Regions from separate parts of the Candidatus Pantoea soli genome, predicted to be linked through region 4. Evidence: predicted binding sites of a transcription regulator. Region 4 holds the regulator's gene; each other region holds the start of a gene.

Region 1 (7,251 bases), 1.7 Mb from region 4:
ACGTCGCGCGCAGCCATTGAGCAGGTGCTGGCGACCGGTGTTGACGTGTTTCTGGACATTGACTGGCAGGGTGCGCAACAGATCCGGCAAAAAATGCCCGCTGCGCGCAGTATCTTTGTTCTGCCGCCGTCAACCGAAGAGCTGGATCGCCGCCTGCGTGGTCGCGGTCAGGACAGCGAAGAGGTTATCGCCCGTCGTATGGCGCAGGCCGTGGCCGAAATGAGCCACTATGCGGAATACGATTATCTGATTGTGAACGATGATTTCGATCTGGCACTGTCCGATCTGAAAACCATTATTCGTGCAGAACGTCTGCGTATGGGTCGCCAAAAAGCGCGACATGATGCTTTAATCAGCAAACTATTGGCAGTCTGAATTTAGTTTCAGTATTATGCCCAGTCATTTCTTCATCATCTGTGGAGTAGCACACCTATGGCACGCGTAACCGTTCAGGACGCAGTAGAGAAAATTGGTAACCGTTTTGACCTGGTGTTGGTCGCTGCACGTCGTGCACGTCAGATGCAGGTAGGCGGCAAAGACCCGCTGGTTCCGGAAGAGAACGATAAAGCCACCGTGATCGCCCTGCGCGAAATCGAAGAAGGCCTGATCACCAACCAGATTCTGGATGTTCGTGATCGTCAGGAACAGCAAGAGCAGGAAGCCGCTGAATTACAAGCCGTTACCGCTATCGCTGAAGGTCGTCGTTAACAGCACTCTGCAGGTCAACCTTGTATCTGTTTGAAAGCCTCAATCAGCTGATTGAAAAATACTTGCCTGAGGAGCAAATCAAGCGCCTCAAGCAAGCCTATCTTGTCGCGCGTGATGCCCACGAGGGTCAGACACGCTCCAGCGGTGAGCCTTACATCACCCATCCTGTGGCGGTTGCCTGCATTCTGGCTGAGATGAAACTCGACCATGAAACGCTGATGGCGGCGCTGCTGCACGATGTGATTGAAGATACCCCTGCCACCTATCAGGACATGGAACAGCTGTTTGGCAAAAGCGTGGCCGAACTGGTGGAAGGCGTCTCCAAGCTCGATAAGCTCAAATTCCGCGACAAGAAAGAAGCGCAGGCTGAAAACTTTCGCAAAATGATCATGGCGATGGTGCAGGATATCCGCGTCATTCTGATCAAACTGGCTGACCGCACGCACAATATGCGTACGCTTGGCGCGCTGCGTCCGGATAAAAAACGCCGCATCGCGCTGGAAACGCTGGAGATTTACAGTCCTCTGGCGCACCGCCTCGGTATTCATCACCTGAAAACGGAACTGGAAGAGCTGGGCTTTGAAGCGCTCTACCCGAACCGCTTCCGCGTGATTAAAGAAGTGGTGAAAGCGGCGCGCGGTAACCGTAAAGAGATGATTCAGAAGATCCTGTCTGAAATCGACGGCCGTCTGCAGGAGGCCGGAATTCCCTGCCGCGTCAGCGGACGTGAAAAACATCTCTATTCGATTTACCGCAAAATGCACCTGAAAGAGCAGCGATTTCACTCGATCATGGATATCTATGCCTTTCGCGTCATCGTGAAAGATCTGGATACCTGTTATCGCGTGCTCGGTCAGATGCATAGCCTTTACAAACCGCGTCCCGGACGCGTCAAAGATTACATCGCCATTCCCAAGGCCAACGGCTATCAATCCTTACACACCTCCATGATTGGCCCGCACGGCGTGCCGGTTGAGGTGCAGATCCGCACCGAAGATATGGATCAGATGGCGGAAATGGGGGTGGCTGCACACTGGGCTTATAAAGAAGCCGGTGAAAGCGGCACCACGGCGCAGATTCGTGCCCAGCGCTGGCTGCAAAGCCTGCTGGAACTGCAGCAAAGCGCCGGCAGTTCGTTTGAATTTATTGAAAGCGTGAAATCAGATCTGTTCCCGGACGAAATCTACGTGTTCACGCCAGAAGGCCGCATTGTCGAACTGCCGGCCGGTGCCACACCGGTTGATTTCGCCTATGCGGTCCACACGGATATCGGCCATGCCTGCGTGGGCGCACGCGTTGACCGCCAGCCTTATCCGCTCTCCCAGGCGCTGACCAGCGGCCAGACCATCGAAATCATTACCGCACCGGGTGCGCGACCGAACGCCGCATGGCTCAACTTTGTGGTGAGTTCAAAGGCGCGGGCGAAAATCCGTCAGCTGCTGAAAAACCTTAAGCGCGAAGATTCGGTTAACCTGGGTCGCCGCCTGCTCAGTCATGCGCTGGGCGGCAGCAAAAAGCTGGCGGAGATTCCGCCGCAGAACATTCAGCAGGAACTGGAGCGCATGAAGCTCGCCAGCATTGATGATCTGCTGGCAGAAATCGGCCTCGGCAACGCCATGAGCGTGGTGGTGGCGAAAAATCTGCTGCAGTCGGGCAGCGAGACGCAGACCAGCAGCAAGCGCAGCAAAAAACTGCCGATCAAGGGCGCCGATGGCGTGCTGATTACCTTTGCCAAATGCTGTCGTCCGATTCCCGGCGATCCGATCGTTGCGCACGTCAGTCCTGGCAAAGGGCTGGTGGTGCATCACGAATCCTGCCGTAATATTCGCGGCTACCAGAAAGAGCCGGAGAAGTTTATGCCGGTGGAATGGGATAAAGTGACCGATCAGGAGTTTGTCGCGGAAATTAAGGTGGATATGTTTAACCACCAGGGCGCGCTGGCAAACCTGACGGCCGCCATCAATACCGCCGGTTCCAATATTCAGAGCCTGAATACCGAAGAGCGTGATGGCCGCGTTTACAGCGCCTTTATCCGCCTCACCGCGAACGATCGCGTCCACCTGGCGAATATCATGCGTAAGATACGCGTGATGCCGGACGTGATTAAAGTTCACCGAAATCGTAATTAGTGCATGAACGCTCAACGTTTTGCTCGTATCCAGGAGATGCTGGCCATGCGCCAGCACGATCTCACCGTCTGCATGGAGCAGGTGCACAAGCCGCATAACGTTTCGGCTGTGATTCGCACCGCGGATGCGGTCGGTATTCATGAAGTGCACGCCGTCTGGCCCAGTGTCCGCATGCGGACAATGGTGTCCGCCTCTGCCGGCAGCAATAGCTGGGTGAAGGTAAAAACCCATCGCCACATCGCCGAAGCGGTACAGCACCTGAAAGATCAGGGGATGCAGGTCCTGGCGACCAATTTGTCGCCGCAGGCCGTGGATTTCCGCGAGATCGATTACACCCGCCCTACCTGCATACTGATGGGCCAGGAGAAGACCGGCATTACCGCTGAAGCGCTGGCGCTGGCCGATCGCGACATCATTATTCCCATGGTCGGCATGGTGCAGTCGCTGAATGTCTCTGTCGCCTCTGCCCTGATTCTGTATGAAGCGCAGCGCCAGCGTCAGAACGCTGGCATGTATCGGCGACAGCACAGCCTGCTGGACGAAGAGGAACAGCAGCGCCTGCTGTTTGAGGGGGGTTATCCGGTGCTGGCGCGCGTGGCAAAGCAGAAAGGCCTGCCCTACCCGTACATTAACGCCCGCGGTGAAGTGGAAGCCGATGCCGACTGGTGGGCGACCATGCAGGCAACCGGTAAAAAATGAAAGGCCGCCTGCTGGATGCCATCCCGCTCAGTACCCTGACCGGCGTCGGTGCCAGCCAGGCGGGTAAACTGGCCCGGCTGGGCCTGTTCACCATCCAGGATCTGCTCTTGCATCTGCCGCTGCGCTACGAAGACCGCACGCAACTCTATCAGATTAACGATCTGCTGCCCGGCATCTGGGCCACTGTCGAAGGCGAAGTGCTGCACAGCGAAATCACCTTCGGCCGCCGCCGCATGCTGGTCTGCCAGATCAGCGATGGCAGCGGCATGCTGACGCTGCGCTTCTTTAATTTCAACGCCGGCATGAAAAACAGTCTGGCTCCCGGTCGCCGCGTCACGGCGTACGGCGAAATCAAGCGCGGTCAGCGCGGTGCGGAAATTATTCATCCTGAATACCGGGTGCAGGGTGAACAGGGCGGCGTCGAGCTGCAGGAGACGCTGACACCGGTGTATCCCACCACCGAAGGCATCCGCCAGGCCACGCTGCGTAATCTGACCGACCAGGCACTGACGCTGCTGGAGAGCTGCCCGATTGCCGAACTGCTGCCGCCAGAGCTGAGCGGCGGCATGATAAGCCTGCCAGAGGCCCTGCGCACGCTGCACCGGCCGCCGCCGGATTTACGCCTGAGCGAGCTGGAAACCGGTCGTCATCCGGCGCAAAAGCGGCTGATTCTGGAAGAGCTGCTGGCGCATAATCTCAGTATGCTGGCGGTCCGCGCAGGCGCACAGCGTCATCATGCGCTGCCGCTGCCAGCCTGCCATACGCTGGCCGATAAGCTGCTGGCGGCGCTGCCCTTCTCACCCACCGGTGCGCAGCAGCGCGTGGTTGCTGAGATTGAGCGCGATCTGGCAAAAGATTACCCCATGATGCGACTGGTTCAGGGCGATGTCGGCTCCGGCAAAACGCTGGTTGCCGCACTGGCGGCGCTGAATGTCATTGCCCACGGCAAGCAGGTGGCGCTGATGGCTCCGACCGAATTGCTGGCCGAACAGCACGCGAATAACTTCCGTCAGTGGTTTGCACCGCTTGGCATTAACGTTGGCTGGCTGGCCGGTAAGCAGAAGGGCAAAGCACGCGAAGCGCAGCAGGAGGCGATTGCCCGTGGCGAGGTGGCAATGGTGGTCGGCACGCATGCGCTGTTCCAGGAGCAGGTGAAGTTTAATGGCATGGCGCTGGTGATCATTGATGAACAGCACCGCTTTGGTGTGCATCAGCGTCTGGCGCTGTGGGAGAAAGGCGAAGAGCAGGGCTTCCATCCGCATCAGCTGATCATGACCGCAACGCCGATTCCGCGCACGCTGGCGATGACTGCCTATGCCGATCTGGATACTTCTACCATTGATGAATTGCCGCCGGGCCGTACGCCGGTGACCACCGTGGCGATTCCGGACAGCCGCCGCAGCGAGATTATCGCGCGCGTACAGAGCGCCTGTCATGAAGGTCGCCAGGCTTACTGGGTTTGCACGCTGATTGATGAATCAGACGTGCTGGAAGCGCAGGCCGCGGAAGTCACCTGGCAGGAGCTAAAAGAGGCGCTGCCGGATTTGCAGGTCGGTCTGGTGCATGGTCGCATGAAGCCGGCAGAAAAGCAGGCAGTGATGGCCGCGTTCAAAGCCAATACGATTCAGCTTCTGGTCGCTACCACGGTGATTGAAGTGGGCGTGGACGTGCCAAACGCCAGTCTGATGATCATTGAAAACCCGGAACGTCTCGGGCTGGCGCAGCTGCATCAGCTGCGCGGGCGCGTAGGCCGCGGCGCCGTTGCGTCACACTGCGTGCTGCTCTACAAAGCGCCGCTGAGCAAAACCGCACAGAAACGCCTGCAGGTACTGCGCGACAGCAATGACGGCTTTGTCATTGCCCAGCACGACCTCGAAATTCGCGGTCCGGGTGAGCTGCTTGGCACGCGCCAGACCGGCAACGCCGAATTTAAGGTCGCGGATCTGCTGCGCGATCAGAGCATGATCCCCGAAGTGCAGCGCGTGGCGCGCCACATCCACCAGCACTACCCCGAACAGGCGCAGGCGCTGATCGAACGCTGGCTTCCGGAGACCGAACGCTACAGTAACGCGTAACTGCGACTCTTTCCCTGCGTCTTTCCCCCTTATCGCATACCCTTCTCTGCCTGCCTGACATATGTGTCCGCCGCCCTACAAGCAAACGATTGCTTTCACAACGCAACCGTTTAAAATCGCCACTTTGCTGTTACTGAGATCCCACCATGTCCGTCGATACCGCTGAAACCCGCCAGTCTGCCAGCGTGGCAGGTCAGGCAAAAACTGAGCTGATTTACCGCCTTGAAGATCGTCCGCCACTGCCGCAGACACTGTTCGCTGCCTGCCAGCACCTGCTGGCCATGTTCGTGGCGGTGATAACGCCTGCGCTGCTGATTTGTCAGGCACTTGGCCTGCCGGCCCGGGATACGCAGCACATCATCAGCATGTCGCTGTTTGCCTCCGGTGTCGCATCGCTTCTGCAAATCAAAACCTGGGGGCCGGTGGGCTCCGGGCTGCTGTCGATTCAGGGCACCAGCTTTAACTTTGTCACGCCGCTCATCATGGGTGGCATGGCGCTGAAAAATGGCGGAGCAGACGTGCCAACCATGATGGCCGCGCTGTTTGGCACGCTGATGGTGGCGTCCTGTACGGAAATGGTGTTGTCGCGCGTGCTGCACCTGGCGCGCCGCATCATTACCCCGCTGGTTTCAGGCGTGGTGGTGATGATTATCGGCCTGTCACTGATTCAGGTTGGCCTGACGTCTATCGGCGGCGGATTTGCGGCCATAAACGATCACACCTTTGGCGCACCTGCAAATCTGCTGCTGGCCGGTGCGGTGCTGCTGGTGATTATTCTGCTGAACCGCCAGCGTAATCCTTACCTGCGCGTCGCATCGCTGGTGATTGCCATGGCCGTGGGTTATGCGCTGGCCTGGGCGCTGGATATGCTGCCTGCCAGCCACCCCGCCGGCGAACAGCCGCTGATCGCGGTGCCGGCGCCGCTCTACTACGGCCTGGGGTTTGACTGGAATCTGCTGATCCCACTGATGCTGGTGTTTATGGTGACGTCGCTGGAGACTATCGGCGATATCACCGCCACCTCCGATGTCTCTGAACAGCCGGTCAGCGGCCCGCTGTACATGAAGCGTCTGAAAGGTGGCGTGCTGGCAAATGGCCTTAACTCGTGCGTGTCCGCCCTGTTTAACACCTTCCCGAACTCCTGCTTCGGCCAGAATAATGGCGTTATCCAGCTGACCGGCGTCGCCAGCCGCTATGTCGGCTTTGTCGTGGCGCTGATGCTGATAGTGCTGGGGCTGTTTCCGGCGGTCAGCGGCTTTGTGCAGCACATTCCCGAACCGGTGCTCGGCGGTGCCACCCTTGTCATGTTTGGCACCATTGCCGCCTCGGGCGTGCGCATCGTCGCGCGCGAGCCACTGAACCGCCGCGCCATTATGATTATTGCGCTGTCACTGGCTGTCGGGCTGGGCGTCTCGCAGCAGCCGCTGATCCTGCAGTTTGCGCCGGACTGGCTGAAAACGCTGCTCTCTTCCGGCATCGCCGCAGGCGGTCTTACCGCGATTGTGCTGAATCTGATCTTCCCGCAGGAACACTGACCGGTACGGGCAGGCTGCGGCCTGCCTGCTATTTATCCGCTTTTACATCCAGGCTGTTGAGCTGTAACGGTAATTCAGGCATAACAACCACTCACCGGAAAATAT
Region 2 (7,251 bases), 590 kb from region 4:
GCCCGCTGCAGGCACGGTGCTGGCGGCGCCGCGCCTGCTGGCGCTGCTGAACCTGAAGCCGGGAGACACGCTCGACGTCGGTGATGCGACCTTCCGCATTGCCGGTGAGCTGATTCAGGAGCCGGATAGCGGTTTTAATCCCTTTCAGACTGCGCCGCGCCTGCTGATGAACCTTGCGGACGTGGCGAAAACCGGGGCGGTGCAGCCGGGCAGTCGTCTCAGCTGGCGCTACAAATTTGCCGGCGACCCCGCACCGCTGGCGCGCTATGACCGCTGGATCCAGCCGCAGCTGAGCGCCGGCGAGCGCTGGATCAGCACCGGGAACACAGAAGATGCGCTGGGCCGTTCTATGCAGCGCGCCCGGCAGTTTCTGCTGCTGTCAGCGCTGCTGACGCTGATGCTGGCGATTGCCGCCGTGGCGGTGGCGATGAGTCACTACTGTCGCAGCCGGTACGATCTGGTGGCGGTGCTGAAAACGCTGGGGGCGACGCGCCGGGCGCTGCAGCGGCTGATCATTGGACAGTGGCTGGCGGTGCTGCTGCTGGCGGCGCTGGCGGGTGGCGTGCTGGGGCAGGGCATTGAATGGGCGCTGCTGGTGATGCTGAAACCGGTGCTGCCGGCGACGTTACCGGCGGCCAGCGGCTGGCCGTGGCTGTGGGCGATGGCAGCCATGCTGGTGATCTCCCTGCTGGTGGGCCTGCGGCCTTACCGGCTGCTGATGGCAACCCAGCCGCTGCGCGTTTTGCGCCGCGATGCCGTGGCGCGCGTCTGGCCGCTGCGATTCTATCTGCCCGCCGTTGCGCTGGTGGTGATCGCGTTGCTGGCGCTGCTGATGGGCGGCAGTAAAATGTTGTGGGCGCTGCTGGCCGGCGTGGTGATGCTGGCGCTGCTGCTGGCGCTGCTTGGCTGGGGCACGCTGCTGCTGCTGCGCCGGCTGGTGGTGCGCAATCTGGCGCTGCGGCTGGCCATCAACCGTCTGCTGCGCCAGCCGGTGATGACGCTCAGCCAGCTGGCGGCGTTTTCGCTCTCTTTTATGCTGCTGGCGCTGCTGCTGGTGATGCGCGGCGATCTGCTGGATCGCTGGCAGCAGCAGTTACCGGCCAATGCGCCCAACTATTTTTTGCTTAACCTGACGCAGCAGCAGGTACCGCAGGTGCGTGACTTTCTGGCACAGCACCAGGTGAAAGCGGAAACGTTCTACCCCATCGTGCGGGCGCGCCTTACCGAACTGAATGGTAAAGAAGCCGATCCCGGACTGGATAACGCGCTGAACCGCGAGCTGAATCTGACCTGGCAGGCCGCCAGGCCGGATCACAATCCGCTGGTGGCGGGCAGCTGGCCACCTGCCGCCGGGGAGGTATCGATGGAAGTGGAACTGGCCGATCGTCTCGGCGTGAAGCTGGGGGACACGCTGACTTTCAGCGGTGATACCCTTCAGTTCAGCGCCCGCATTAGCAGCTTACGTAAAGTGGACTGGGAGAGCCTGCGGCCAAACTTCTTCTTTATTTTTCCGCCCGGCGCGCTGGACGAGCAGCCACAAACCTGGCTGACCAGTTTTCGCATGGCAAACAATCCGGCGCTGCTGGCGCAGCTGAACCGGGCGTTTCCGACCCTGAGCCTGCTGGACGTTGGCAGCATGCTGAAACAGATCGGCCAGGTGCTGACGCAGGTAAGCCGGGCGCTGGAAATCATGGTAATACTGGTCACCGTCTGTGGCGTGCTGCTGCTTATGGCGCAGATTCAGGTTGGCATGCGTCAGCGACGCCAGGAGCTGGTGGTTTATCGCACGCTGGGTGCCAGTAAACGCCTGCTGCGCGGCACCTTATGGTGTGAATTTGCGCTGCTCGGTGTGGTTGCCGGCGTGGCGGCGGCACTGGGCGCAGAGGCGGCACTGTGGGGGCTGCAGCGGAAAATTTTTGATTTCCCGTGGCAACCCGACTGGACGCTGTGGCTGGCTCTGCCGCTGTGTGGCGCGCTGCTGCTCTCACTGTGCGGGGGCTGGCTGGGCGTGCGGTTGCTGCAGGGCAAGGCGCTGTTCCGGCGCTTTGAAGCGCCCTGAGGCCCGGTATGCCGCAGGTGAAGCGGCAGCAGATTCCGGCCTGCGTTACTGCAGGCCCGGATGATTTCACCGCGTCCTCTCCGGGCAGGAGAGGGCGGTCTCAGCGGCAACGCGCTGGCATTATAACTTTGCGACAGCCCAGGCAATGCCGGAGGCATAGGCCGGCGGCAGCAGCGGCACCAGCGCGTTTAGCGCGTCGGCGAGGCGGGATGAATCGCTGTCGGTAAGGTTCAGGTGGCCCACTTTACGTCCGGCACGTACCGCTTTGTCATACCAGTGCAGGTGGACCAGCGGCTGCTGCAGCCACGCCAGGTTGACCTCGGTGCCTATCAGGTTCACCATTACTGACGGCGCAAACACCACCGGCTGCGGCAGCGGCAGACCGAGCACTGCGCGTAAATGCAGTTCGAACTGGCTGACTGATGCGCCATTCTGCGTCCAGTGGCCGCTGTTATGCACGCGCGGTGCCAGTTCGTTGATTAACAGCCCTTCCGGCGTGACAAAACACTCCATCGCCATTACGCCGACGTAGTTCAGCGCATGCATGATAGCGCTGAGCATCGCTTCTGCCTGCTGCTGCTGAGCGGCATCAGCCTGCGGGAAGGCCACGCTGGTGCGCAGAATGCCCTCTTCATGCAGATTGTGCGTCAGCGGATAGAACACCGTGCTGCCATCCTCGCCGCGTGCGCCAACCAGCGAGACTTCACCGCTGAAGTTGATACCCTGCTCAACAATGCATTCACCGTAGCACTCCGCGGGCAGGCTGGCAGTGTCGTCCGCCCGTAAACGCCACTGGCCGCGTCCATCGTAGCCGCCGGTGCGGCGCTTCACGATGGCCAGCGCACCGAGGCGGCTGAAGACCTGCGGCCACTCGCTGCGGTCTGCCAGCAGCTGCCACGGCGCGGTAGCCAGCCCCAGCTGATCCAGCAGCTGTTTCTGCGTCAGACGATCTGCCAGACGCGGAAAAATATCGCGATTCACAAACGCCGGATGGCGCGCCAGTTCGCGCGTCAGCGCGGTTTCCGGCCAGCGCTCAATTTCAGCGGTGATGACACTCTGCGCGATCGGCAGTGCAGCCGGTTCGGCATCCAGCCCGACCGGATAGACCTTAATGCCCAGCGGCTCACCCGCCTGACGCAGCATGCGGCCCAGCTGGCCGTTGCCTAATACGCAAACCGGCTTCATACGTTACCCCGCGGGTCCGGGTTTTCCAGCACTTCATCGGTCTGCGCCTGGCGCCAGCTGGCGAGACGTGCGGCGAGGCCGCTATCGTGAATTGCCAGAATTTGCGCAGCCAGCAGTGCGGCATTGGCGGCACCGGCTTTACCGATAGCCAGCGTGCCAACCGGAATGCCGCGCGGCATCTGCACAATCGAGTAGAGGCTATCCACGCCGCTCAGGGCCGCGCTCTGTACCGGTACACCCAGCACCGGCACCAGGGTTTTGGCCGCCAGCATGCCCGGCAGGTGCGCGGCACCGCCAGCCCCGGCGATAATCACCTGAAAGCCGTTGTCGGCGGCGGTTTCCGCAAAGTGGAACAGCTTATCGGGGGTACGGTGTGCAGAGACCACTTCGACGTGGAACGGAACATCCAGGCTGGTCAGGATCTCCTCGGCGAACTGCATGGTTGCCCAGTCACTTCTGGAACCCATGACGATAGCGATACGGGCCGGGGTGGCGTTGGATGACATGCGGTCAACTCCTGTGAATAGTCAATCGAACCTGGCCGGGCGGGCAGGTAAAGAAGGGCACAGAGAATAGCATGAGATGACAGCAAGGAAAACGGTTGCGCGGGCAGAAAACGGGCATTCACGCCCGTTTCCTCAGAACGGAAATTCGATCAGGCGGACGCCGGTGGCATCCAGCTGAATCATCGAGCCCTTTTCGTGCCACGCACCCAGCACCGCGCGCTGCGCAGGCGTACCCTGCAGATCAAACTGATGGATGGCCGGACGATGCGTATGCCCATGAATCAACAGCGGCGTCTGATGACGCGCCATCGCCTCGCTCACCGCCTGCGCGTTCACATCCATGATGGCCAGCGATTTATGCTGATTGGCCTGTTTGCTGTCAGCGCGCATGCGTGCGGCAATGCGCATCCGCAGGCGTAACGGCAGGGCAAGAAACAGGCGCTGCAGCCAGCGCTGATGCACTTTCGCGCGGAAGCGTTGATAGCCGGCGTCGTCGGTGCACAGCGTATCGCCATGCATAATCAGCACCCGCTGGCCATAGCATGTCAGAACCTGCTCTTCCGGCAGCAGCGTCATGCCGCTGGCGCGCGCGAAGCGTTTGCCCAGCAGGAAATCACGATTGCCATGAATAAAATAGGTCGGCACCGGCAGGGCATGCAGGGCGGCGGCAATCTGCTGATGCAGCGGGTTTGGATCGTCGTCGCCGATCCAGGCTTCAAACAGATCGCCAAGGATGTAAAGCGCGTCGCACTGTTGCGCTTCACCCTGCAGAAAATGCAGAAAACCGGCAGTGATTGCCGGTTCTTCCTGACACAGATGTAAATCTGCGATAAACAGCGTGCGCGACATTACTCGCTGACGGTCACTTTCTGAATGATCACGTCTTCAACCGGCACGTCCTGGTGCATGCCGCTGCGGCCGGTTTTCACCGCTTTGATTTTCTCAACCACATCCATGCCTTCGACGACTTCAGCAAACACGCAGTAACCCCAGCCCTGCAGGCTTTCGTCGCGGAAGTTGAGGAAGTCGTTGTCGGCCACGTTGATGAAAAACTGTGCCGTAGCAGAATGGGGTGCCTGGGTACGTGCCATCGCCAGCGTGCCTTTGGTGTTTTTCAGGCCGTTGTTCGCTTCGTTGCGGATGTCAGCTTTGGTGGCTTTCTGCTTCATGCCTGGCTCAAAACCGCCGCCCTGAATCATAAAGCCGTTGATTACACGGTGGAAAATGGTGTTGTCGTAGAAACCTTCACGGCAGTAATCCAGGAAGTTCTGCACGGTTGCCGGCGCTTTGTCATCGAAAGTTTTGATTACGATATCGCCATGGTTCGTCTGGAAAGTGACCATTATATTCGTCCTGTGGAGGTTGTCGTCAGTGTCAACTGCCGCGCCAGCTCAGCGGCGGGGCATTTTTGTAGACGCTTCTTATATCACAATTTCCAATAACGCGTCAGTAAGCCAGCGGCAGTTGCTATCGCAGCGATGCACAAGTCGGAAAAATACGGCACAATATCCGGCTGTAAAAGAAGGCGTCTCCCGCACACGAAAAAACGGAACTGTTCAATGCTTAAGATCTATAACACCCTGAGTCGACAGAAAGAGGAATTTAAACCCATCCATGCCGGTGAAATCGGGATGTACGTGTGCGGAATCACGGTTTACGACCTCTGTCATATCGGCCACGGGCGGACCTTTGTGGCATTTGACGTGGTGGCGCGCTATCTGCGCTATGCGGGTTATAAGCTGAAATACGTGCGTAATATCACCGATATTGATGACAAAATCATCCGGCGTGCCAATGAAAACGGCGAAACCATCGAAACCCTGACTAACCGCATGATCGCCGAAATGCATAAGGATTTCGCTGCGCTGGGGATTCTGCCGCCGGATCTGGAACCGCGCGCTACCCGCCATATTGATGAGATCATTGAACTGGTGGGGCGTCTGCTGGAACGCGGCCACGCGTACGTGGCGGATAACGGCGATGTCATGTTTGATGTGATGAGCGACAAAACCTATGGCGTGCTGTCACGTCAGGATCTGGAGCAGCTGCAGGCTGGCGCACGCGTGGAAGTGGCAGAAGTGAAGCGCAACCCCATGGACTTTGTGCTGTGGAAGATGTCCAAAGCGGGTGAACCGGCGTGGCAATCGCCGTGGGGCATGGGGCGTCCGGGCTGGCACATTGAGTGTTCAGCGATGAATGGCAAACAGCTGGGCACGCACTTCGACATTCACGGCGGCGGTTCGGATCTGATGTTCCCGCATCACGAAAACGAAGTGGCGCAGTCTACCTGTGCCCACGACGGCCCGTATGTGAATTACTGGATGCACTCCGGCATGGTGATGGTGGATCGCGAGAAGATGTCCAAATCACTGGGCAACTTCTTTACGGTGCGCGACGTTCTGCAGCACTATGATGCAGAAACCGTGCGCTACTTCCTGATGTCCGGTCACTATCGCAGCCAGCTAAACTACGGCGAAGATAACCTGAACCAGGCGCGCGCGGCGCTGGAACGTCTCTACACTGCGCTGCGTCATACCGATGCCAGCGCGACGCCGGCAGGGGGCGAAGAGTTTGAGGCGCGCTTCCGCGCCGCGATGGAAGATGACTTCAACACGCCGGAGGCCTATTCGGTGTTCTTCGATATGGCGCGTGAAGTGAATCGCCTGAAAAGCGAAGACAAAACCGCAGCAGATGCGCTGGCGGCGAAGCTGCGCCAGCTGGCGGATGTGCTGGGCATCCTGCAGCAGGATCCGGAGCTGTTCCTGCAAAGCGGCGCGCAGGTGAACGACGATGAAGTGGCGGAGATTGAGCACTGGGTGAAAACCCGTGCCGATGCGCGCGCCGCGAAAGACTGGGCGCAGGCAGATATCGCGCGTGACAAGCTGAACGAACTGGGCGTCATTGTGGAAGATGGCCCGCAGGGCTCGACCTGGCGTCGTAAGTAACAACAAGGGCGAACATGATGTTCGCCCTTTTTTATGACCGGTTAAGCCCAACCTGATGGGCTTTGTCAGCGGTGATTAACCTGCTGCGCGTAGCACCGCGACAAACAAGTCAGGTGCCTTTTACGTCAGGCAACTACCGTCACGCGCTGACCGGCAAACTCCACTGTCTGACCCGGATAGATTTTGCAGCGTTTGCGCGTTTCAATTGCGCCGTCCACCCGCACTTCACCTTCATCGATCACCGCTTTGGCCTGCGCACCGCTCTCGACCCAGCCTTCCAGCTTCAGCAGATCGCACAGATCAACGTGCGCATGTTTGCCCAGAGAGAAACTCGCCATTACGCTTCCTCCGTATCGTGGTAGTGCTCACAGGCCAGCAGCGTGTTTTGAATCAGCGTGGCAACCGTCATCGGGCCGACACCGCCCGGAACCGGCGTGATATAGGCTGCGCGCTCAGCCGCCGCGTCAAAGTCCACGTCGCCGACCACTTTACCGCTTTCCAGCCGGTTGATGCCGACATCAATGACGATCGCACCTGGCTTGATCCAGTCGCCCGG
Region 3 (7,251 bases), 1.1 Mb from region 4:
TGCCATCAACGCCGACACCGGGGCATTGTGTGAGAATTTTGGTGACCACGGCGTGGTTGACCTGAAGCAGGGTCTCGGCAGCGCGCCCGATCCGCAGTATCAGCTGACCTCGCCACCGCAGGTTGCAGGTACGACGGTCGTGGTAGGCGGCCGCGTTGCCGATAACGTGCAGACCGATATGCCAGGCGGCGTGCTGCGCGGCTTTGATGTGATCACCGGTAAAATGCGCTGGGCGTTTGACCCGGGCAACGACGATCCGAACGCGATTCTGCTGCCGGGTAAACACTACACCCGCAGCACCCCTAACTCCTGGGCACCGATGTCCTACGATCCGGCAATGAACACCGTGTTCCTGCCGATGGGCAGTTCATCGGTCGACCTGTGGGGCGCAAACCGCACCGCACTGGATCACAAATACGGCGCTTCGATTCTGGCGCTGGACGCCACCACCGGCAAAGAGAAGTGGGTTTACCAGACGGTGCACAATGACCTCTGGGACTTTGACCTGCCGATGCAGCCAAGCCTGGTGGACTTCCCGATGAAGGACGGTACCACCAAACCTGCGGTGGTGATTGGTGCCAAAACCGGCATGATCTGGGTGTTGGATCGCCTGACCGGCAAGCCGCTGACAAAAGTGGAAGAGCTGCCGATGCCGCAGGGTCATATTCCTGACGAGCAGTACACCAAAACGCAGCCGCACTCGGTGGAGATGCCCAATATTGGTAATCAGACCCTGACCGAAGCGGATATGTGGGGAGCCACGCCGTTTGACCAGCTGGCCTGCCGTATCGCCTTTAAAGGCATGCGTTATAACGGACTGTTTACCGTACCGGACACCGATAAATCGCTCAGCTTCCCCGGCTCGCTCGGCGGCATGAACTGGGGCAGCATTTCGTTTGATCCCAACAACCAGTATATGTTCGTCAACGATATGCGCCTTGGCCTGTGGGTTCAGATGATTCCGCAGGACACCAGCAAAGTGTCACGCGGCAGCAACGGTGGTGAAGCGATCAACACCGGCATGGGTGCGGTACCGCTGAAGGGCACGCCGTATGCGGTCAATAAAAACCGCTTTATGTCGCCGCTGGGCATTCCCTGCCAGGCTCCGCCATTTGGTACGCTTTCCGCTATCGACATGAAAACCCGTCAGATTGTCTGGCAGGTACCGGTCGGTACCGTGCAGGATACCGGGCCGTTTGGCATCAAAATGCATGCGCAAATGCCGGTCGGTATGCCGACGCTGGGCGGCACGCTTGCCACGCAGGGTGGGCTGGTCTTTATCGCCGGAACCCAGGATTACTACCTGCGCGCCTTTGACAGTTCAACCGGAAAAGAGGTGTGGAAAGCCCGTCTGCCGGTGGGCAGCCAGGGCGGGCCGATCAGCTATGTCTCACCGAAGAATGGCAAACAGTACATTCTGATTTCCGCCGGTGGTGCCCGCCAGTCGCCGGATCGCGGGGATTACGTGATCGCCTACGCGCTGCCTGACAGCCCGTCATCACATTAACAAACAAAGGCCGACATCATGATGTCGGCCTTTTTCATTACCGTCCCTGGACAGGGCCTTCCTGTCAGGTACCTGAATTACTGCTGCTTAGAGGGGCGACGGCTTTTTTGTCCTCCTTTTCTTCCAGCTTCCCTGGCCCTTTCAGGATCGTTTCTGAAATTGCCCCCGCTGACTTTGCCGCCAGCACGACCGGCTTCCCTGGCGCGCTCCGGGTCCTCTGCAAAGTTCCCGGCACCGCCTCGTTGCTTATGTTGTGTCATAGCAGAGACCTCATCGAAGGGTGTGTTCTTTGATGTGGACCAGCCAGCCACGTTATTGAGTATAGTCCGCTACTGCCGCTTCGCTGGGTGCGCGTGCAGCGCTTTACTGGCCGTCACGCCACAGCGCCTGTAACTCTGGCGGCGCGACGGTTTCCGGAATCAGAATCACCAGCGAGCCCGCTTCCTGCCGCGTGGCGTAGGTGATCTGAATGCGAAAGTAGCGCTGGTCGCCGCGGCCAATATCCGCCGCCTTTTCTTCCGGTTCGCCCAGCGGCAGCGCCCGCTCCAGCACGTGACAGACGCGCTCTTTTTGCGGCTCCGGCAGCTGCGCCAGCGCAAACCGCCGCTCGCCGCGCAGCCTGGGGATAAATGCAATGCCGCCTTCACGCGCCAGTTCAATAATCGCGTCGTCGGTCAGCTCAACGTTCACTTCACACCTACCTGCTGCCATGCAGACTGGATGGCATCCGCGACGGTGCGGTCAAAACGCGTCTCGGCATGCTGCACGGTAAAGCGTGCAAAGGTGCTGAAATCGGCGTTCTGCGGCAGGGCTTTGTCGCACAGCGCGTCATACCATGCCTGACCGGCCTGTTCCCAGGCGAAGCCGCCCAGCGCGGTGGCAGCAAGGTAGAAGGCGCGGTTGGGAATACCGGAGTTAAGGTGCACGCCGCCGTTATCTTCGCGCGTGTCGATGTAGTGCGCCATGTCCGCCGGCTGCGGGTCTTTGCCCAGCAGCGGGTCGTCATAGGCGGTGCCCGGTTGCGACATGGAACGCAGTCCGCGGCCATGAATGCCTTTGGCCAGCAGGCCTTCACCAATGATCCAGTCGGCCTGATCGGCACGCTGTTGCAGGTGATACTGCTTCACCAGCGAACCAAAAACGTCGGACATCGATTCATTGAGCGCGCCGGCCTGCTGGAAATAGATCAGCCCGGCTTCGGTTTCCGTCACGCCGTGCGTCAGTTCATGCGCCACTACGTCAATCGCAATCGTAAAGCGGTTAAATATTTCGCCATCGCCGTCGCCAAATACCATCTGCTGGCCGTTCCAGAAGGCGTTCTGATACTCCTGGCCATAATGCACCGTGCCGTCCAGCTTCAGGCCTTTGTTATCCAGCGAGTTACGTTTGTAGACGTTCCAGTAGAAATCATAAGTGACGCCGAGGTAATTCCAGGCTTCTTCAGCCGCCACGTCGCCATTACCGGACTGGCCCTCTGCGCGGATTAAGGTGCCGGGCAGATTCTGCGTGTTTTGCGCATCATAAATGGCGCGCAGCACGCTGCCGGGCCGCGCGGTACCGGCAGCGCTGGCGGTATGGTTATGCTGTGCCATCAGTTGCTGGACATGGGTGAGGGTACGACGCGCATAATCCTGCTGAGCGCCGGAGCAATTATCAATGATGTTACGCAGTATATACGGAGGAATAACGCTGTAAGTCATGTCTAACTCCCATTAACGATCCTGATGGAAGTATAGACGGGTCCGCGCAGGCTGGCGGTCCGTTTACCGTATTACGACGATTTACGGCGGCGCTTTTTTTCCGGCTGCAGCGCGGTGACTGCGCTCTCAACCCAGCCATCATCCAGCCGGGTACGCAGCACATCACCGGGTTGCAGCTGAGCGGTTTTTTTCACGACCAGGCCGCGGGTGTCGGTGGTGACGCTGAAGCCGCGTGCCAGCGTTGCCAGCGGGCTGACGGCTTCCAGCTGCGCCGCCAGTGCGCCAAAGCGCTGCCGGTTATGGCTGAGCTGCTTTTCCAGCCCCTGCTGTAAACGATAGTGCCACTGCTGCAGCTGCTGCTGCGCGCGCAGAATGCGCCCCTGCGGCTGCTGGTGGTTGAGACGCTGGACCAGACGTTCCTGCTGAAGACGGGCGCTGCGCAACCGCAGTTCCATCGCCTCATTCAGACGGCGCTGCAGCTGAAACAGCGCCGTCTGCTGGCGGGCCAGCCGCAGCTGCGGATGCTGCTGCTGCAGGCGATGCTGCAGACGCGTAAAGCGGCGCTGCTGCTGCGCCACATAATAATCCATTGCCATTTCCAGGCGCTGCTGCTGTGACTGCAGGCGGCGCAGCAGTTCAAGCTGATTACGGCTGACCAGCTCGGCCGCCGCCGACGGTGTCGGCGCGCGCAGGTCAGCGACAAAATCGGCGATGGTGATGTCCGTTTCATGGCCCACCGCGCTGACGATTGGCAGGCGGCTGGCAAAAATGGCCCGCGCCACGCGCTCGTCGTTGAAGCTCCATAAATCTTCCAGCGAACCGCCGCCGCGACCGACGATCAGCACATCACACTCATTGCGCTGGTTGGCCAGTTCAATGGCGCGCACGATTGCCGCCGGCGCGTCCACGCCCTGTACCACGGTGGGGTAGATCACCACCGGCAGCGAGGGATCGCGGCGGTGCAGCACGCGCAATACGTCATGCAGCGCCGCCCCGGTGGCAGAGGTGATAACGCCGACCTGGCGCGCCGGTTCCGGCAGCGGCTGTTTATAATGCTGATCGAACAGGCCTTCCGCCGCCAGGCGGGTTTTAAGCTGTTCGAACTGCTGCTGCAGCAGGCCTTCGCCCGCCGGATGCATACTTTCAATGATCAGCTGGTAGTCGCCGCGCGGCTCATACAGCGTGATGCTGGCACGCACCAGCACCTGCTGACCATGCTGCGGGCGGAAGCTGACGCGACGATTGCTGTTACGGAACATGGCACAGCGTACCTGTGCGCCATCGTCTTTCAGCGTAAAGTACCAGTGACCGGAGGCCGGCTGGGTAAAATTCGAGATCTCAGCGCTGAGCCACACCAGGCCCATCTCATTTTCCAGCAGCTGACGCACCGTGGTGTTCAGACGGCTGACGGTAAAAATACTGGCGGTTGGCGGTAGCGACATGTGATGAGGATCAAATTTTAAATCAGAGGGTTAATTAACCGATACTACATGGCTGTCCCACAGGATCAAGCGCTTTTCCTAAAAAACACTGGAGGCAATCGATTTCGGCCTGTATAATGCCGCGGCAATATTTTATCTGTTTTCAACGCCCCAGGTGGAGATATTGCAATGTTAAGAATCGCGAAAGAAGCCCTCACATTTGACGACGTCCTGCTCGTTCCCGCTCACTCCACTGTTCTTCCCAACACGGCTGACCTCAGCACCCAACTGACTAAAAACATTCGCCTCAATATTCCAATGCTCTCCGCAGCGATGGACACCGTGACCGAAGCGGGTCTGGCGATTGCGCTGGCGCAGGAAGGCGGTCTGGGCTTTATCCATAAAAATATGTCGATTGAGCGTCAGGCTGACGAAGTCCGCAAAGTGAAGAAGCACGAAAGCGGCGTGGTCACGGAGCCACAGACCGTACTGCCTACCACGACGCTGGCGGAAGTGAAAGCGCTGACTGAGCGCAACGGGTTTGCCGGTTATCCGGTGGTGAACGCCAGTAATGAACTGGTGGGCATCATTACCGGCCGTGACGTGCGTTTCGTTACCGATCTGACGCAGCCTGTAACCGCCGTGATGACGCCAAAAGAGCGCCTGGTCACGGTGAAAGAGGGTGAAGCGCGTGATGTGGTGCTGCAGAAAATGCACGAAAAGCGCGTGGAAAAAGCGCTGGTCGTGGATGACAGCTTCCACCTGCTGGGCATGATTACGGTTAAAGACTTCCAGAAAGCAGAACGTAAACCTAACGCCTGTAAAGATGCGCAGGGCCGTCTGCGCGTAGGCGCAGCCGTGGGTGCCGGTGCCGGTAACGAAGAGCGCGTGGATGCGCTGGTCGCCGCGGGCGTCGACGTGCTGCTGATTGACTCTTCGCATGGTCACTCTGAGGGTGTGCTGCAGCGTATCCGCGAAACCCGCGCCAAATATCCGGATCTGGAAATTATTGGCGGCAACGTGGCAACCGGCGCAGGCGCACTGGCACTGGCAAATGCCGGCGTCAGCGCGGTGAAAGTGGGCATCGGCCCGGGCTCTATCTGCACCACCCGTATCGTAACCGGCGTGGGCGTACCGCAGATCACCGCCGTTTCTGATGCGGTTGCCGCACTGGAAGGCACCGGTATTCCGGTGATTGCCGATGGCGGTATCCGCTTCTCCGGTGATATCGCCAAAGCCATCGCCGCGGGTGCCGCTGCCGTGATGGTGGGATCTATGCTGGCGGGTACCGAAGAATCACCGGGCGAAATCGAGTTGTATCAGGGCCGTGCCTTTAAATCTTACCGTGGTATGGGTTCCCTCGGCGCGATGTCCAAAGGCTCGTCTGACCGTTACTTCCAGAGCGATAACGCCGCGGACAAACTGGTGCCGGAAGGGATCGAAGGGCGCGTGGCCTATAAAGGCCGTCTGAAAGAGATCGTGCATCAGCAGATGGGCGGCCTGCGCTCCTGCATGGGGCTGACCGGTTGCCCGACCATCGATGACCTGCGTACCAAAGCGGAGTTTGTTCGTATCAGCGGGGCCGGCATCAACGAAAGCCACGTGCATGACGTGACCATCACCAAAGAGTCACCAAACTACCGCATGGGTTCCTGATCCCATAAGATTTCCCGCCCGGCACCAGCCGGGCGCTTTTATGTTTAAGTCCATCCCAATGGAAATGCCTCAATGACCACTGAAAATATTCATAAACATCGCATTTTGATCCTCGATTTTGGTTCTCAGTATACGCAGCTGGTCGCGCGCCGCGTGCGTGAGCTGGGCGTCTACTGCGAACTCTGGGCGTGGGATGTCACCGAAGAGCAAATCCGCCAGTTCAACCCGAACGGCATCATCCTTTCCGGCGGTCCGGAGAGCACCACCGAGCTGAACAGCCCGCGTGCGCCGGAATACGTCTTTAACGCCGGCGTGCCGGTTCTGGGCGTGTGCTATGGCATGCAGACCATGGCGATGCAGCTGGGCGGTAAAGTGGAAGGCTCAAACGAGCGTGAATTTGGTTACGCGCAGGTTGAAGTGACCACCCAGAGCGCGCTGGTGCGAGATATCGAAGACGCCATCAGCGCGGCAGGCAAACCGCTGCTCGACGTGTGGATGAGCCACGGCGATAAAGTGACCGCGATTCCGGCGGATTTCGTTACCGTCGCCAGCACAGAGACCTGTCCGTTCGCCATTATGGCCAACGAAGAGAAGAAATTTTACGGCGTGCAGTTCCACCCGGAAGTGACGCACACCCGTCAGGGCCTGCGCATGCTGGAACGCTTTGTGCGCGATATCTGCGGCTGCGAAGCGCTGTGGACCCCGGCAAAAATCATTGAAGATGCGGTTGAGCGCATCCGTGAGCAGGTTGGCAATGACAAAGTGATCCTTGGCCTGTCCGGCGGCGTTGACTCTTCCGTTACCGCGATGCTGCTGCACCGTGCGATTGGCGAGCGCCTGACCTGCGTCTTCGTGGACAACGGTTTGCTGCGTCTGAACGAAGCGGAGCAGGTCATGGACATGTTCGGCGACCACTTCGGTCTGAACATTGTGCATGTGCCGGCGGAAGCACGCTTCCTTGATGCGC
Region 4 (7,251 bases):
GGCAGCTTTGGCGACCCTTTCATATACAGCAGGATCGGGTTTTCTGCGATCTGGCGCTGAATTTTTTCAACAGTACTCATTTTTGCCTTCCTTAATCCTTCACTTCGTGTTTGTTTATTGTAGCGACTTCGCCCCGCGACTGAAAACGGGATTTTGCCCCGCGACAGTGCGATCGCCATCTTTGTTAAGCGGATGACTGAACGATAACATTTTCATATCATTAACAGGCATTAATCAATTAATAATTAGCAATAATTTCGCTGGCTTAACCGGCTGAAATCGCTCATTTTTGCCACAAATTCAGTGCCGTAACAGATTAATGGAAAAAGCCCTTACCTTTTAGAAAAAAAGTGGATTAGAATTGCCCTGGCTCTGATTTTTGATCAGATTTTTCTAACTTTTCCGCAGCCTGTGCCTGAGCAGCCTGCTTAACCTGTAACCGGACTATGCGTTTACTGATTACGCTTTTCATACTGGCTTTTGCCCAACTGTTCGTTAATGTGGCTTCTGCATCCCCGCACACGCCGGTTAATGCCAGTCTGCAGAAGACTGAGAAAAAAAGTGCGCGTGACGATGAGCGCCGCAAGCGACGTCCGGTGAAGACCACCACAAAAAAATCCCGTCTGACGTCGGTGCAGAAATTTAAACTAAAAAAGCAGCAGAAAACCGCCACCGCACTGCAGAAAACCACCAGCCGTCGCGCCCCCCTGAAACTCAGCGGTAAAAAATATGGTCATCAGCGCCTGGCGAAAGCCGCTGCCGCGGCAGAGGCCGATGACGAGGTTCAGGGCCTGACCGGCATTAAAATGAGCAAGTCTCACCGCCTGCGCTATCAGAAAGCGCGTGAAACGGCGATGAATAAACTGATGGGACAGCTGGGTAAGCCTTATCAGTGGGGCGGCACCTCGCCGCATACCGGTTTCGATTGCAGCGGTTTGGTGTGGTACGCCTATAAAGACCTCGTCAAATTCAAACTGCCGCGCACCGCCAATGAAATGTATCATCTGCGCGATGCGGCCCCGATCAAACGCGAGCTGCTGGAGAAAGGCGATCTGGTCTTCTTCCGCATTAATAACCGCGGTGCTGCCGATCACGTCGGCGTCTATCTGGGCAACGGCAAGTTCATTCAGTCGCCGCGTACCGGTAAAGATATTCAAATCAGTGCGCTAAGCGAAGATTACTGGCAGAAACACTATGTAGGCGCGCGCCGCATGATGACACCTAAAACCATTCGCTAAGCGTTGCGTTGCGCAAGCAAGCAAAGAAAAGCCGGCGGCTGTTGCTCAGCGCCGGCTTTTTTATTAGTGCAGAATTGCCGTAAAACTGAAGGCCACAATCATCATCAGCGCCGCGACCGTGGTCATTAACGCCAGCTTCATCTCCGTACTCATCCTTGCTCCATAGCCACACTGTTATCATGGTTAAAGAATTTTCGCACAGCAACCGGCAAAAATCTCGTGTTATCCGCGCCAGCTTGCTAGAATCGCCGCCTTTCGTTGCGCAACAGGTTTTGCGCATGCTGCATTGACAGCCTGCGAACGCGTTTTCTTTGCCCCTGAAACGCCGGTTTTCCGGCCAAAACGGGGTAAAATACCCTTCGCAGACGCAAACGTTTAACAATATACTTATCAGTAAGTTGCGATAAGCCCAGGAGTACCATTCAGATGGCAACAATTAAAGATGTGGCGAAACGCGCCGGTGTCTCAACCACCACGGTTTCGCATGTCATCAACAAAACGCGCTTCGTTGCTGAAGAGACGCGCAACGCCGTATGGGAAGCGATCAAAGCACTGCACTATTCACCCAGCGCCGTGGCGCGCAGTCTGAAGGTGAACCACACCAAAACGCTGGGGCTGCTGGCCACCTCCAGCGAAGCGCCCTATTTTGCCGAGATTATCGAAGCGGTGGAAAATCACTGTTTTGACCGCGGTTATACCCTGATCCTCGGTAACGCGCATAACGACCTGCAAAAACAGCGCGCCTATCTGTCGATGATGGCGCAAAAACGCGTGGACGGGCTGCTGGTGATGTGCTCAGAGTATCCGGACGATCTGCTGCAGATGCTGGAAGAGAACCGTAACATTCCCATGGTGGTGATGGACTGGGGCGAATCGCGCGGCGATTTTACCGATACCGTGCAGGATAATGCGTTTCACGGCGGCTATCTCGCCGGACGCTATCTGATTGAGCGCGGCCACCGTGATATCGGGGCGATTCCGGGCCAGATGGAACGCAATACCGGGGGCGGACGCCACGCTGGTTTTTTACAGGCGATGCATGAAGCGGGCATTACCGTGCGTCAGGAGTGGATTGTGCAGGGCGACTTTGAGCCGGAATCCGGTTATCAGGCGATGCAGCAGATCCTCAACCAGAAGCAGCGCCCTACTGCCGTGTTCTGCGGCGGTGACATCATGGCGATGGGCGCAATCTGTGCGGCTGATGAGATGGGGCTGCGCGTGCCGCAGGATATTTCCGTCATCGGTTACGATAACGTGCGCAACGCGCGCTACTTCACGCCCGCGCTGACCACGGTCCATCAGCCCAAAGCCCAGCTGGGGGAAAAAGCGCTTGAGATGCTGCTGGATCGCATTACCAGCAAGCGCGAAGAGCCGCAAACCATTGAAGTGCAGCCTACGCTGATTGAACGCCGTTCGGTCGCGGATGGCCCGTTCCGCGACTATCGCCGTTAAGTGCGCGTCTCGCTGAGCCATTCCTGGTTCAGCGTTTCCGCATCCCCCAGATAACTCAGCAGCCAGTCCAGCGCCGGTGAGTCACCCTGTTCTGACCAGCTGACACAGCAGGGGCTGTCCGGAAAAGCCTGCGGCAGCGTCAGTTCCGTCAGGGCGCCGCTGTCCAGCAGCGGCCGCGCTAAATGGCCGGGGATCATGCCCACGCACAAGCCGGCCTGCAGACAGTCCAGCCCGGTTTCCCACTCCGGCACCACCAGCCGGCGCTGGTTATCCAGCGTCCAGGTCATGCGGCGCGGTAAGGCGCGCGAGGTGTCTTCCAGCACCAGCGACGGCCAGGCGCGCAGCGTCTCGTCGTCAAGCTGTGTGCTGCCAGCCAGCGGGTGATCGGGGCTGACCACGCAGCGCCAGTTAAGCGCCCCCATATCCTGAAAGGCAAAACGACCGCCCACCGGAATCGCCTGCGTCGCGCCAATCGCCACGTCAACGCGCCCGTCAGCCAGCGCATCCCACACGCCGTTGAACACTTCGTAACTGATGATCAACTCCATATCGGGAAAATGACGATAAAAATCCTTCACCAGCTGTCGCGTACGCTGCGGTTTGACAATGCAGTCCACGGCGATACTCAGCTGACCGCGCCAGCCGTTGGCCAGCTGCTGACACTGGCGGCGGGTTGCCAGCATTTTTTTGATAACAGATCGTCCTTCGCGCACAAAATGCTCGCCAGCCGGCGTCAGCACCACTTCCCGGTGCTGGCGTTCAAACAGCGGCACCGCCAGCCAGCTTTCCAGCTGGCGCACGGTATAGCTGATGGCAGAAGGCACGCGGTGCAGCTCCTGCGCTGCGGCGCTGAAGCTGCCCGTGCGCGCAACCGCATCGGCCACTTCCAAAGCGTATTCAGACCACATTTTTTTGCCTGCAAAAATTTTGATAGCACAATGCAAATATTAGCGTTTCACAAAGCTGGCTGCACCCTTTTACACTGCCCGCCGTTCACCCTGTCGAATGAGAATCACTATGTTGTCATCAAAAGGATTTCTGCCCTATCTGGCCGTGCTGAGTATGCTTGGCTTTCTCGCCACGGATATGTATCTGCCAGCGTTTGGCGATATGCAGCGCGATTTCGCGACCGCCCCCGGTACCATCAGTGCCAGCCTCAGTGTGTTCCTGGGCGGCTTTGCCTGTGCTCAGGTATTGTGGGGTGCCCTGTCAGACCGCATTGGCCGCAAACCGGTGCTGCTGGCTGGCCTGACGCTGTTTGCCGTCAGTTGCCTCGCGATGTTGTGGGTCAGCGATGTCTGGCTGATGCTGGCGCTGCGCTTTATCCAGGCGGTTGGCGTGTGTGCGGCAGCGGTGAGCTGGCAGGCGCTGGTGGTCGATCGCTATCCGAAAGCGCAGGCCAATAAAGTGTTCGCCACGATTATGCCCCTGGTTGCGCTCTCACCGGCGCTGGCACCGCTGCTGGGTGCCTGGCTGATGAATCATTTTGACTGGCGTACGATTTTTCTGGTGCTGGCGCTGGTGACCGGCGTGCTGCTATGCGGCACGCTGCGCCTGCGCGCGCCTGCGCCGCAGCAGCGCGATCGGGGCGAGCAGCCCGGCTGGCTCACGCTGCTCGCTGCCCGGGTTTACAGCGGTAATGTGCTGATTTACTCCGCCTGTTCAGCCAGCTTTTTTGCCTGGCTGACCGGTTCCCCCTTTATCCTCGCTGCGGCGGGGCTGAGTCCGGCTGACATCGGCCTGAGCTACATTCCGCAGACCATCGCCTTCCTCGTCGGCGGCTTTGGCTGCCGCGCGCTGCTGAATCGTTTTCAGGGTGCACAGCTGCTGCCGTGGCTGCTGCTGGTTTACAGCCTGAGCATCATCAGCCTGTTCGCCGTGGCGCTGCTGCCTGCGCCACCACTGGCTGGCCTGCTGCTACCGTTCTGTGGTATGGCGCTGGCTAACGGCGCGATTTACCCGATTGTGGTTGCCAGCGCGCTGGCCCCGTTCCCACAGGCCACCGGCAAAGCGGCCGGCCTGCAGAACCTGCTGCAGCTTGGTCTCTGTTTTCTGGCCAGCCTGATTGTCTCATCCGGCCTGCAACATGCGCTGTATCACACTACACTGGTAATGGTGATCACTGTCGCACTGGCGTGGGCAGGCTATCTCTGGCAACGTACCGCTGTCGCACAAAGTGACGTTGCTGACCCTGCCCGCCCCTGCGAAGATACGCTTTGATGCAACGCTTATCGTTAGCATGATAACGATAAGCCGTTGAATATTGACCCACGTGAGCATATACTCGGTGGGTCAGCATTTCTGTAACAAATCAATAACATAATTGCCTTATTTATTCGCGACTCTGTCGCTGGGATGGCGTCTGCGCGGGCATCTTTCTGCGATGCTGTGCCGGACATTTCTGTTGAGATCTCTACCTCTGTAAAACGTCGACTATCTGGCGCACGGATCTTCCGTGAGTTCTCTCACAGGCCTGGGGAATTTGACTATTCTCTTTCTCAGGTTTAAATCGGAAAGGTGATGGAGAAGCTATGAGTTCATCGTGTATAGAAGAAGTGAGCCTTGAAGAAAACCAATGGTTTCGTATCGCCCATGAGCTGCTGGAGCGGGCAGATATCCACATCAATGGCACACGCCCCTGGGATATTCAGGTAAAACATCCGGATTTTTTTAAACGGGTCCTGCAGGAGGGATCGCTGGGCCTTGGCGAGAGTTACATGGACGGCTGGTGGGAGTGTGAGCGTCTCGACATGTTCTTCCATCGGGCGCTGAAGCATCATCTGGATAAACAGCTTCCCCACCATTTCAAAGATACCCTGCGCATCGCCGCAGCGCGCCTGACCAACCTGCAGTCGAAAAAGCGCGCCTGGATTGTGGGTAAAGAGCATTACGACCTGGGCAATGACCTGTTCGCCCTGATGCTGGATCCCTTCATGCAATACTCCTGCGGCTACTGGAAAAGCGCTGAGACGCTGGAGCAGGCGCAGCAGGCAAAACTTGATATGATTTGCCGCAAGCTGCAGCTGGCGCCGGGCATGACGCTGCTGGATATCGGCTGCGGCTGGGGCGGTCTGGCGGAGTTTGCCGCGCGCCATTACGGCGTTAAAGTGCATGGCGTCACTATTTCCGCTGAACAGCAGCGCATGGCGCAACAGCGCTGTGCCGGGCTGGACGTCACCATCCTGCTGCAGGATTATCGCGATCTGAATCAGCAGTTCGACCGCATCGTTTCAGTGGGCATGTTTGAGCACGTCGGGCCGAAAAATTACGCCACCTATTTTGACGTGGTCGATCGCAACCTGAAGCCGGACGGCCTGTTCCTGCTGCACACCATTGGTGCTATCCGGACAGATATGAATGTGGACCCGTGGATCGATAAGTATATTTTCCCCAACGGCTGCCTGCCGTCGGTGCGCCAGATTGCCGATGCCAGCGAATCGCATTTTATCATGGAAGACTGGCACAACTTCGGTGCTGACTACGACACCACGCTGATGGCCTGGCACACGCGCTTCCAGGCGGCGTGGCCGCAGCTGGCGGAAAAGTACGGCGAGCGCTTTAAACGCATGTTCACCTACTACCTCAATGCCTGCGCGGGCGCCTTTCGGGCGCGCGATATTCAGCTGTGGCAGGTGGTGTTCAGTCGCGGTACGGAAGGCGGACTGCGCGTTGCGCGCTAGTCGCAGCATTCACATGAATAAAGGCGCGGGGAGCGCCTTTTTTTATGGCGTTTATTCCGCCGCATCCGGCTGAATCTGTGACATCATCGCCGCCGCATCGCGCTGAGCCAGCACGCGCTCAACGGTATCGACAATCGCCTGGGTGTGCGGATCGATTTCGATGTTCACGCGGTGCCCCAGCTTTTTGGCGCCAAGCGTGGTGCGCTCCAGCGTTTCCGGGATCAGATGCACACAGAATTTGCTTTTTGTCACATCGCCCACCGTCAGGCTGATGCCGTCAATGCCGACAAACCCTTTGTGCAGAATATATTTCATCTGCGCGGCGTCCTGTAATTTAAACCAGATTTCACGGTTATTTTCCGACTGGATAATTTTACAGATTTCCGCCGTGGTCATAATATGGCCGGACATCAGATGGCCACCAATTTCATCGCTGAATTTCGCTGCGCGCTCAATATTCACCACATCGCCGGTGGCTAATTCACCAAGATTCGTGATGCGCAGCGTCTCTTTAATCAGATCAAAACTGACGCGATCGCCGTCGATCGCGGTGACCGTCAGGCAGCAGCCGTTATGCGCGACCGAAGCACCCAGTGCCAGACCGGGCAGCAACGCTTCCGGCAGACGCACTACGTGGGTACGAAACAGCTCTTTTTCTTCAATGGCGACAATTTCTGCTGTGCCCTGCACAATTCCCGTAAACATAATTTCAGCCTCTGCAAAGTTTGCCTCAGTTTATCACAGCTTACCTGGCGTGGCTTAATTTGCCGGCGTGCAAACTTTACACATCCGGCCCGACTAAGTGTGAACAGTGTTTGGTGGAATGCGGCGCGGCGGCTACACTATGCCGCGCATTCTTTGGGCATTTCGCCCTGTTCTCT

What was found. The regulator PurR, encoded in region 4, represses purine synthesis genes. The targets are predictions, from matches to a motif close to CANGCAAACGTTTGCNTG.
Region 1: a site for PurR is predicted at 5,690-5,707, ahead of D8B20_RS17105 (nucleobase:cation symporter-2 family protein). Genes of this name have one in related genera too.
Region 2: a site for PurR is predicted at 3,835-3,852, ahead of purE (5-(carboxyamino)imidazole ribonucleotide mutase). Genes of this name have one in related genera too.
Region 3: a site for PurR is predicted at 4,741-4,758, ahead of guaB (IMP dehydrogenase). Genes of this name have one in related genera too.

The regions. Positions count from the first base shown of each region.
Region 1 is NZ_CP032702.1:3,678,087-3,685,337, forward strand. Features, by position in the region: gene gmk (guanylate kinase) at 1-375, shown strand, start outside; gene rpoZ (DNA-directed RNA polymerase subunit omega) at 433-708, shown strand; gene spoT (bifunctional GTP diphosphokinase/guanosine-3',5'-bis pyrophosphate 3'-pyrophosphohydrolase) at 729-2,837, shown strand; gene trmH (tRNA (guanosine(18)-2'-O)-methyltransferase TrmH) at 2,841-3,536, shown strand; gene recG (ATP-dependent DNA helicase RecG) at 3,533-5,611, shown strand; gene D8B20_RS17105 (nucleobase:cation symporter-2 family protein) at 5,758-7,146, shown strand.
Region 2 is NZ_CP032702.1:1,063,586-1,070,836, forward strand. Features, by position in the region: gene ybbP (putative ABC transporter permease subunit YbbP) at 1-2,059, shown strand, start outside; gene purK (5-(carboxyamino)imidazole ribonucleotide synthase) at 2,180-3,244, opposite strand; gene purE (5-(carboxyamino)imidazole ribonucleotide mutase) at 3,241-3,750, opposite strand; gene D8B20_RS04885 (UDP-2,3-diacylglucosamine diphosphatase) at 3,883-4,599, opposite strand; gene ppiB (peptidylprolyl isomerase B) at 4,599-5,093, opposite strand; gene cysS (cysteine--tRNA ligase) at 5,310-6,695, shown strand; gene ybcJ (ribosome-associated protein YbcJ) at 6,821-7,033, opposite strand; gene folD (bifunctional methylenetetrahydrofolate dehydrogenase/methenyltetrahydrofolate cyclohydrolase FolD) at 7,033-7,251, opposite strand, start outside.
Region 3 is NZ_CP032702.1:2,709,279-2,716,529, reverse strand. Features, by position in the region: gene D8B20_RS12670 (glucose/quinate/shikimate family membrane-bound PQQ-dependent dehydrogenase) at 1-1,507, shown strand, start outside; gene D8B20_RS12665 (con-10 family general stress protein) at 1,585-1,767, opposite strand; gene D8B20_RS12660 (protealysin inhibitor emfourin) at 1,871-2,218, opposite strand; gene D8B20_RS12655 (M4 family metallopeptidase) at 2,194-3,207, opposite strand; gene xseA (exodeoxyribonuclease VII large subunit) at 3,279-4,649, opposite strand; gene guaB (IMP dehydrogenase) at 4,818-6,284, shown strand; gene guaA (glutamine-hydrolyzing GMP synthase) at 6,357-7,251, shown strand, end outside.
Region 4 is NZ_CP032702.1:1,656,853-1,664,103, reverse strand. Features, by position in the region: gene D8B20_RS07770 (Grx4 family monothiol glutaredoxin) at 1-80, opposite strand, end outside; gene D8B20_RS07765 (C40 family peptidase) at 447-1,238, shown strand; gene cydH (cytochrome bd-I oxidase subunit CydH) at 1,302-1,391, opposite strand; gene purR (HTH-type transcriptional repressor PurR) at 1,665-2,690, shown strand; gene punR (DNA-binding transcriptional activator PunR) at 2,687-3,598, opposite strand; gene punC (purine nucleoside transporter PunC) at 3,708-4,910, shown strand; gene cfa (cyclopropane fatty acyl phospholipid synthase) at 5,222-6,370, shown strand; gene D8B20_RS07735 (riboflavin synthase subunit alpha) at 6,422-7,075, opposite strand.